3 regions of the Lactococcus sp. S47 genome follow, and region 2 is predicted to be linked to each of the others. Evidence: riboswitches for the same ligand, from Rfam matches in the RefSeq annotation. Region 2 holds a riboswitch; each other region holds the start of a gene.
The links. Region 2 has a riboswitch for magnesium ahead of mgtA (magnesium-translocating P-type ATPase). Riboswitches for the same ligand answer to the same signal wherever they lie in the genome.
Positions count from the first base shown of each region.

Region 1: it holds a riboswitch for magnesium, as region 2 does, so the genes downstream of both, IAE52_RS06105 (ABC transporter permease subunit) here and mgtA (magnesium-translocating P-type ATPase) in region 2, are expected to answer to the same signal.
Region 3: it holds a riboswitch for magnesium, as region 2 does, so the genes downstream of both, IAE52_RS00250 (FtsW/RodA/SpoVE family cell cycle protein) here and mgtA (magnesium-translocating P-type ATPase) in region 2, are expected to answer to the same signal.

Region 1 is NZ_JACVUB010000004.1:231,360-234,560, reverse strand. Features, by position in the region: gene IAE52_RS06105 (ABC transporter permease subunit) at 1-1,400, opposite strand, end outside; M-box (ykoK) riboswitch at 1,457-1,626, opposite strand; gene arcC (carbamate kinase) at 1,746-2,699, opposite strand; gene aguA (agmatine deiminase) at 2,724-3,201, opposite strand, start outside.
Region 2 is NZ_JACVUB010000001.1:411,682-414,882, forward strand. Features, by position in the region: gene mgtA (magnesium-translocating P-type ATPase) at 1-1,825, opposite strand, end outside; M-box (ykoK) riboswitch at 2,082-2,242, opposite strand; gene dltD (D-alanyl-lipoteichoic acid biosynthesis protein DltD) at 2,304-3,201, opposite strand, start outside.
Region 3 is NZ_JACVUB010000001.1:51,996-55,196, forward strand. Features, by position in the region: gene IAE52_RS00240 (YhgE/Pip domain-containing protein) at 1-28, shown strand, start outside; gene IAE52_RS00245 (metal-sulfur cluster assembly factor) at 214-546, shown strand; M-box (ykoK) riboswitch at 854-1,015, shown strand; gene IAE52_RS00250 (FtsW/RodA/SpoVE family cell cycle protein) at 1,396-2,595, shown strand; gene IAE52_RS00255 (LCP family protein) at 2,626-3,201, shown strand, end outside.

The DNA of each region.
Region 1 (3,201 bases), on a different contig from region 2:
TTGAAAAAGTAATACCATTGACAACCAACCATGATTAGCGGCAAAATCCACCACTCAAGTTGCTTATACCCTAAACTAATAAAAATTACTATGAATGGAGTATATACGTTTGAAGGAATCGATCCAACAACTTGTCCAATTGGTTGGATAAAGCTTAAACGTCTTTTGTTACTTGCAACCCAAACCCCAAGAGGTGTAAAAATCGCTGCTGCTATAAGCATTGCTAATACTACCCTCAATGTAGTTAAAAGCATTAAGTGAGGGATTATTGAAAAATCTTCATGAGGTAAGAATCTATAAAGTTTAATAGCAGAGATAACAACCGCATACCCTAAAAGGATATACCAAATGATTGAAATATATTTCTTAACTTTTCCTAGATATTTAAAAATAAGATTTATCCTAAGAATATACCAAACTCTAGGTAACTTAAAAATCCAGAAATCTTTTATTTTTTGAATCCATTTCATTAATATTTTTCCAAAATTAGATGCTTTTACTAAATTGTATACAATTGATTTTGGAGGATTACCTTGAGTTGTTCCTTCATCATAACGATAATAATAAGTAGCTTTAACCAAAGGTTGAAAAACTAAGAAATTTAGTATGACGACATTAATAATTAAAGCAATAACAGCGAAACCACAAGCTTTAAAGTCTGCGCGATCTAATGCAACTTGAATATAAGAGCCAATTCCTGGCAAAATTAAAGTTTCAGACTTAGGGATTGCGACGGTAACCTGTTCACTTGCAACAATGGCAAACCATGCTGCTGACTGAGATATGACAAGATTCCATAGTAGGCCTGGAATTGAATATACAAATTCAAGACGCCAAAATTTTTCCCAAGCACTATATCGAAATTGTGATGTTACTTCTTTCAAATCTTTGGGAACTACTTCCATTATTTGGTAAAGTGACAACATGATGTTCCATGCTTGTCCAGTAAATACTGCAAAAATGGCAAGCGCTTCAGCTCCCATTACATTACCTGGATATAATCCAAGTAAAAATGCAGTAGTGAATGTCATGAAACCTAATAAAGGAACTGATTCTAAGAAATTGACCATCGGCAAAATAATTCTTCTTGCAGTTTTAAACTTAATTGCCAATACACCACAAATAACAGAGAATAAAATTGACCACATCATTCCTACAATCATGCGAAACATTGTTCGCATTGAAAAATACGCAAGGTTTCCAATAGATAAAAAATCGTGCATTTTCTTGACATCATCCACTGAACTTTGAGACGGTAACGATGAAAGGGGTTGGTTAATAGTTATTTGTGTCACAATAAGAATAAATGCAAACAAACAAATAATACCAATTAAAATAAAATCACCCATAATAGATTTTACTTTTGGTTGTTTTGTATCAAGATATTTTCTTCTTGACATAAAAAGCCTCCTTTTCATATAAAGGGAGGCTCTCAAAATCAATAGATTATTAGTCTATTTAATCACGACATTTGAGTTTTGGCTTTCTGAGACGTAAGAAATGATATTTCTAGTTATCTTGGAAAAGCCTTGATTCGACTAGTCCTGCTTTACCCATTATTGTCTCTCGACAGTTTTGAGCGATAACCTATGTTCTTCAGAGTAACCTCACCTAATATGATTAGTTTTTATTTACTACAAAAAAAGTATAGCACTAGCTATACTTTTTGTCAAATTAAAATGGGTAACCTACTTAAATTCTTTTTATTTCAAATTTTAAATAAATTATTTTGAAAAATACTTTTTTTAAACTAAATCGGGTACAATCCGTGTTCCTGCCCCACTTTTAACAAAGTTTTCCACATTTTCAAGTGAAGTAATCGTGGCTTGCTTACCAGTATTTTCGACAAAAGCGACAGCTGCTGCCACTTTTGGTTTCATAGAACCTGCCGCAAAATAACCTTCTTCTAGATATTGACGCATTTCGCTAACTGGTACAACTCCTAGAGCTTTTTGATTAGGTTTCCCAAAATTTAAAAAGACATCACCGACAGAGGTAAAAATAACTAGTTCATCAGCATCAACAAGTTCTGCTAATTTTGCTGCCGAAAAATCTTTATCAATTACCGCTTCGACTCCTTGATACCCCTTATTTTTTTCAATAACTGGAATTCCTCCGCCACCAGATACTGTAACCAAAGCTGATGATTCTAACAATGGTTTAATTGCGTTAGCTTCAACAATTTTGAGAGGTAAAGGTGAAGGAACTACTCTTCGGTAACCTCGTCCAGAATCCTCAATCAATTTCCAATCAGGATATTGAGTCTGAATATTTTTAGCCTCTTCTTGGCTATAAAAAGGTCCAATAGGTTTTGTCGGATTTTTAAAAGCCTCATCATTAGCATCAACTACTGTTCTTGTCACTACAGAAACAAATGGAACATCAGACATTCCATTATTAGCAAGAGCTTCTGTAAAAGCTTGTGCCATCCAATAACCGATTTGCCCTTGAGTCATAGCAACAGCTGTATCAAGTGGCATTGCCGGATTTTTAACTGAATTACTTTCAAGTTGTTGCAAAAGTAAATTACCAACTTGGGGGCCATTTCCATGAGTGACGACCATTTCAACATCATTGTCTTTTATTAAAGGCATTAATTGTGCGGCAGTCTTATTAAGTGCCATAGATTGTGCTTGCGCTGTAGGGTCGCTAGTTAAAATAGCATTCCCCCCTAGAGCAACTACAATACGTTTTGCCATTTTCTGTTAAATCCTCTCTACTCCTTATTTGGCTTTAGGTTGTTGTTGAGTAATACAATGGATATTTCCTCCACCATAAACTACTTCAACAGTGTTCACGCCAACTATTTCGCGGTCTGGAAACATCTCTTGAACTTGTTTTAATGCTAGAGCATCATTTTCATCACCGTATTGTGGTACGATAACTCCTTTGTTTGTAATCAAGAAATTCATATATGAAGCAATACAAATATCTCCATCTTCACGTGGCATTGTTCCTTCAACTGTATCAATTCTAAATTGTTTTTTAATCGTTACATTTTTAGCTGGACAAGTCAATTTATGAACTTTGAGTTGACGTCCTTTAGCATCTGTCATTTGGCTCAAGCGTTTATAGGCATCTTGTGCTGCTTCATAAAAAGGTGACTTCTCATCCTCAGTATAAATGCATGCAACTTCCCCTGGTGCTACGAAGCAAGCAACATCATCCACGTGACCGTTTGTTTCTTCTGGGTCAATTCCA
Region 2 (3,201 bases):
AAGCTTCCTTGGCAACCTTTGCCAATTCATTATCATCTAATTGGTCGATATCAGAACCTAAAATAGTTTTATCAACTGGAAGTCCTACTTGTTTGCAAACTGAACGAGTAACTTTATCGTTATCACCAGTCAAGATTTTAACTGATACCCCATATTTATTGAGTGCTTTGATTGCTTTTGCTGTAGATTCTTTGGGTGGATCAAGAAAGGCAAGATAACCCATTAACACCATTTCAGATTCATCTTGAACCGAGAATGTATCTACTGGTGAAGGATTTGTTTTTTGAGCGACTAAAATCACGCGCATTCCTTCTTCGTTAAGTTCATCAACTTTTTTCAGAATGTATGCTCTGAGTTCAGGAGTTAAAGGAACAACATTTTTCTTATCTTCAACCAAAGTACAGATGTCTAACATTTCTTCAGCTGCACCTTTAGTAATCATTTGAGTTTTTGAAGTCGCTCCATTAGTATTGCTTTTTACTACAACACTCATCCGACGTCTTTCAAAATCAAAAGGAATTTCATCAACTTTTGTATATTTACTACTTAGACCACCCAGTTCAGGATTTTTATCTTGCTTGGCTTCGGCTCCTTCGATAATTGCCAAATCCATTAAATTCTTTAAACCAGTTTGGTAGTAACTATTCAAAAATCCATGTCTTAATACTCGAATATTTTCTTGCCCATGAATATCTAAATGACGCATTAATACTACTTTATCTTGTGTTAATGTTCCAGTTTTATCAGTACAGAGAATATTCATTGAACCTAGATTTTGAATAGAATTTAGGTTCTTGATGATTGTTTTTTCTTTTGACATTGTGACTGCACCTTTTGCTAGGCAAGTTGTCACAATCATTGGTAACATTTCTGGTGTTAAACCAACAGCAACTGCTAAAGCAAATAGTGCGGCTTCCATCCAATCACCTTTAGTGAAACCATTGATCAATAAGACAAATGGAACCATAACTAACATAAAGCGAATAAGGACCCATGAAACTGAGTTAACGCCTTTTTCAAAAGTTGTTTTAGTTGAGTCTTCGGTTACACTTTTTGCCATTTCACCAAAAATGGTCGCATCTCCAGTTGCAATTACAACTCCATAAGCACTACCAGAAATGACATTTGAACCCATGAAGGCTAGGTTTACTGACTCTGTGATTGAATCATCTTTTTCATCAGTAGCTAAATCTAGTTTTTCTACTGGTTCGCTTTCACCAGTTAAAGAGGCTTGGCTGATAAATAAGTCTTTTGCTTGAATAATCCTAAGGTCTGCTGGAACCATGTCTCCAGCTGATAGATGGATAATATCGCCTACGAGAACTTCTTCAATAGGAATCTCTTGACTTCCTGATTCTAATCTATGAACGTTTGTCGTCGTCGTAATCATTTTTAAGAGATTCTCAGCAGCATTTCCACTTCTAGTCTCTTGAACGAAACGCAGAATTCCTGAGATTAAAACCATTGTAGTAATGATAATGAGTCCTTGGGGATTTTTCTCACCAGGAGCTGCTAAGATAATATCCGTAAAAGCTGAAACTAATGCTAAGACAAACAATATAATGGTAAAAGGATTGATGAACGCTTGATAAAGCCGTTTAATAAGTGAAGTTTTTTTACCACGCGTAATCGTATTATCTCCATATTGTTCACGAGAGATTTCTACTTGTTCTTCACTTAATCCTTTATTTGATGTTTTAAATTTTTGAAATAGCTCCTCTTTTGTAGAAGTTTTTGCAAATTCTAATCTTGCATTTATTTCATTGTTATCTACAAATGTTGTAGCTCTTTTTGTGTTTTCGAGTGTTTTTCTAATTTTTTTCATTGGTCTGTACCTCATATTCTATAATATTTTTGTGTGTACAGTCCCAAACGTTAGGCACTTTAAAGAAGGTGATAAAAACGGAAAGCTGCTCTTATCACGTTAATTATCTGCGGCCTATCAGGCTCGGGACTATTAATACTCTGGGATTCCATTTCCGTTTTCACCTCCTTTTTAAATATAAAAAACCTTGCCTACAAAACTTAAACGTAGGCAAGGGAATAATTCCAAAAAAGATACCACTACTATAGAGCGAATCAGTTACAAGCTATCGTTCAAGCTTTAGCTCCGCAGGGCAATGTTGTTGCACTATTTCACGCCTTGTTTGTCGACGTGAACTGTTAGCCCTCTCATCGTGTCTCCACGACTCTGCGGCAGCAACCCGTATCCCTGCGGTAGCCTCACCTACCGACGATTATGTCATAGACATAACCTTTATTATTATAACTGACATATTCTTTTTTGTCAATCTTTTTTATTTTTAATTTACTATAGACTCTGTTGCACCATTCATTGCCCAATCTTTTGATAAAAATAACGAATTATCAATATGATAGTTGACCTTGCTTGGTGTCTTCATGAATTTTTCAATCGCTTTGTCTGTGGCTAACCAACCTTTAGTACCAAAGTGAACAGTATCACCAGAGGCATAAGGCGTGTTATACATATCTGTTAAGTCAGCAATTTGATAAAAGCCTTGACTGCGCAATTGTGTTTTAATTTTAGAGCTGAAATTTTCGAGTGTTGCTTTTGATACTCCAGTGTAAGATGACCATGAGCCATTTACTGGTTGAATAACAAATAAAACATCATTATTATTTTTGGCAAACACATTTAAGAGCTGTTGGAAATCTTGATACTCTGGACTTTCTAAATAGGAAACATGTTTTTTGTAATTTTCTAGATGTTTATATTTAGATTTTATTTTCTTATCCCAAACTTTATTATTGATTTGGAAAGGATTGTTATTTGAACTATCTTTTCCTTGGTCAACTGCCAATTTTTCTAAGTTTTCAGAGGTTGGATCATTGGGTAATTCTTTAGCAAACTTATTAATTTTTGGTGTAAGTCCAAGAGGTTGTGCTGTGAATTGTGAAACACTTGAGAAGAGTAAATCTTCTTTTCGCCAAAACTGAAGATTGGTCGCCACAGTCATTTTTTGTAGAGCGGTCAGTGGTTTTTTATCTGCTAGACGTCCAAGAGAATTATAAATCGTCTCTTCAGATTTAAGCGATCTAAATCTTAATAAATGTTTTGCAAGTTGGGTGGTGGTATCTGCTTTAGGGTTTGCTTCTTTTAACCAACCGTAAATCTCACCTTTGGATACAAAGTTTTTCAATTCACTTTCAACAATTCCTTGTTTTGAAAACCATTGTGGA
Region 3 (3,201 bases), 360 kb from region 2:
CTTCAAGAAATTCTCACGTTTTGCATAAAATAAATTACTGACAGAAAATTTTATGAATAAATTTTTTCTGTCAGTAATTTTTTATCTAGAAATTTTAAAATAAATTTGGTAAAATAAAGCTGTAAAAAGAATTTGACAATTTGGATTTGTCCTAGAAAGCACATTCGTTCAACTTTTAAAGTTTTGCTTTTTATGACAGCCTAAGGAGATAAAATGGCAGATAAATACACAGAAGAGCAAGTGAATGAAATCAAGGACAAAATTCTCTCTGCCCTTGAAAACGTCATTGACCCAGAGCTTGGGATTGATATTATCAACCTCGGATTAGTTTATGAAATTAGCTTTGAAGATAACGGATTTACAGAAATTAAAATGACATTGACAACAATGGGTTGCCCTTTGGCGGACCTTTTGACTGAACAAATTCATGATGCTTTGAAAGAAGTGCCAGAAGTTGGTGAAATCAAGGTGAACTTGGTTTGGTATCCAGCATGGACAGTTGATAAAATGAGTCGTTATGCCCGTATTGCTTTAGGAATTCGATAAATATAATAAAAAACTCCTTAGTCAGCATTGACTAGGGAGTTTTTTTATTTATTAACGAAATTCATTATTCAATTATAAGCTTTTTGTCTGTATATTTTAATCTTTGGTATTTTATTTTAAAAAATAATATTTTTTTCTTAGTTCTAATTTCTAAAAACTTAGTCATAACAAGAGGTTTAAACCAATAAAAAAACATTTAATTTAGGTAATGCATTTGTTATTTGACTAAAAGTATAGGTCGTGTTATAATTTTTTTGCTTAGGAAATATTTTGAAAATTTAATTTAAGCAATTTTGGTTAGAGATTTTCTAACCATCGGTAGGTGAGGCTACCACAGGGATACGGGTTGCTGCCGCAGAGTCGTGGAGACACGATGAGAGGGCCAACAGTTCACGTCGAAAAAAGAAGGCGTGAAATAGTGCAACAACATCGCCCTGCGGAGCTAAAGCTTGAACGATACTGGGTACTTTAGTTCACTTGATAGTGTATCTTTTTGAAATCATACCTTGTCTACGTTCAACCGGCGTAGGCAATTTTTTTATAAAAAAGGAGGTGGTGAAAATGGAAGCACAGAATAACAGTGGCTCAGACCCTGGGAGCTATAGGAAGAAAGATAGCATAAAAGTGGACAAGCATTTTTATCACTTCAATCTAATCTAGTTCTCTGAGTTGGAGCTGTACAATCAAAATCTACTATAAATCAGAAATTGAGGTACAAGCCGATGACAAAAATATTAATTCATACAACAATAAAAAATAAGAAAATAAGAAAGAAAAAGTTATTCATTGATTTGCAACTAGAAATACTCTTGTCGTTCATTTGGAAAATTAACGAAGGGGGATTCATTTATGGATAAAAAAATTACAAAAAATAGTTTTTTAGATTTATCTATTTTGATTCCTTATTTGATTCTTTCAGCTGTTGGCTTACTCATGGTGTTTTCAGCAACTGTCCCCTATCAAATTAACCGAGGACTATCTCCTTATCGATTGGCAATTTCTCAAGGAGTCTTTATAATTATAAGTTTTGTGGCTTTAATTATTATTTATCGAGTAAAATTAAGAATTATAAAAAATGAAAAGATTTTAAAAATAATTTTTCTAATTATTATCTTGCTGATGATTTATTCAAGGGTGGGTCCTAATACATCAGCGAATGGAGCGCATGGATGGATTCCCTTACCAGGGATTGGAACTATTCAGCCGGTTGAATTTGCAAAACTTTTTACAGTTTGGTTTCTTGCTTCTATCTTTTCTAACAGACAAGAAGAGATTGAGAAAAATGATATTCAAGCAATTTTTAAGGGTAACAATCTCATAAAAAAAGTTGTAGGGGGATGGCGATTTCCGATTATCTTACTAATGATAGTGGAACTCAGTATGCCTAATTTAGGAAATACAGCAATTATTGGGCTCTTAGCCTTGATAATGATTGGTGCAAGTGGAATTTCTTGGCGATGGTTTTCAGGTTATGGGAAGATGTTGCTTACGATTAGTCTTAGTTTTTTGCTCTTTCTTTTTATCAGTGGAGGCGATTTGATTCCAGGATCTTATATTAATGCTCGATTTAAAGCATTCGTTAATCCTTTTACTGACTTGGCTTCTTCGGGTCATCAACTTGCTAATTCATATTATGCGATTGTAGATGGTGGCTGGTTTGGAAGAGGACTGGGGAATTCGATTGAAAAACAAGGATTTTTGCCTGAAGCTCATACAGATTTTATATTTTCAGTAATAGTAGAAGAATTGGGAATCATTGGTGGAATTATAATCCTAGCTGTCATTTTTTTCATGATTACCCGAATGCTTTTGGTGGGGATGCGGGCAAAAGATCCATTTAATTCAATGATTTCAATTGGTTGTTCATCTTTTTTGTTGATACAAGTTTTTGTCAATTTAGGTGGAGCAATTGGTTTGGTTCCAGAAACAGGTGTCACCTTTCCCTTTTTATCACAAGGTGGATCATCATTTTTAATTTCAACTTTGGCAGTAGGACTGGTTTTGAATAGCTCGGCTGACGAAAAATTAAAGAGTTTAAGTAAGTTATAATTTTTAATAAAAGAAAGAAGTATTCTTGATATGAAAAGAAAAGAAATTAGACAAAAGAAAAAAATAAAAAGGTCTAAAAAAGTATATTTTGTTCGTTTTATGTCCCTTTTTGTTATTTTAGTCGTGGCAGTTAGTGCGGTTATCTATGTTCAAGCAGAGAAAACATTAACGAAAACTCATGTAAATACAAAAATAAAAAGTTCTAGTATATCTGCAAAAAAACCACTAACTATCTTGCTCATGGGAGTGGATACTGGTGATAATAGTCGGGGGGGTGCAGATTCATGGAATGGAAATTCAGATTCTCAAATTATTTTAACATTGAATCCTCGGACAAAAACAACCACTATTATTTCAGTGGAACGAGATACGATGACGAATATTGAAGATGCATCTGGAAAAATTCAATCTACTCAAAAAATGAATGCTGCTTATCCTTTAGGATTTAATAATGGTGGGTTATCATCTGCTGTCACTTATGCCATGAAAACCATTGGTAATCAAGTAGGGCTTAATCTTAATAATTTTATGATTGTTAATATGGACGGTTTAGTAAATCTTGTGAATGATGTTGGGGGAGTAGAAGTTGTCAATGATACTAATGGC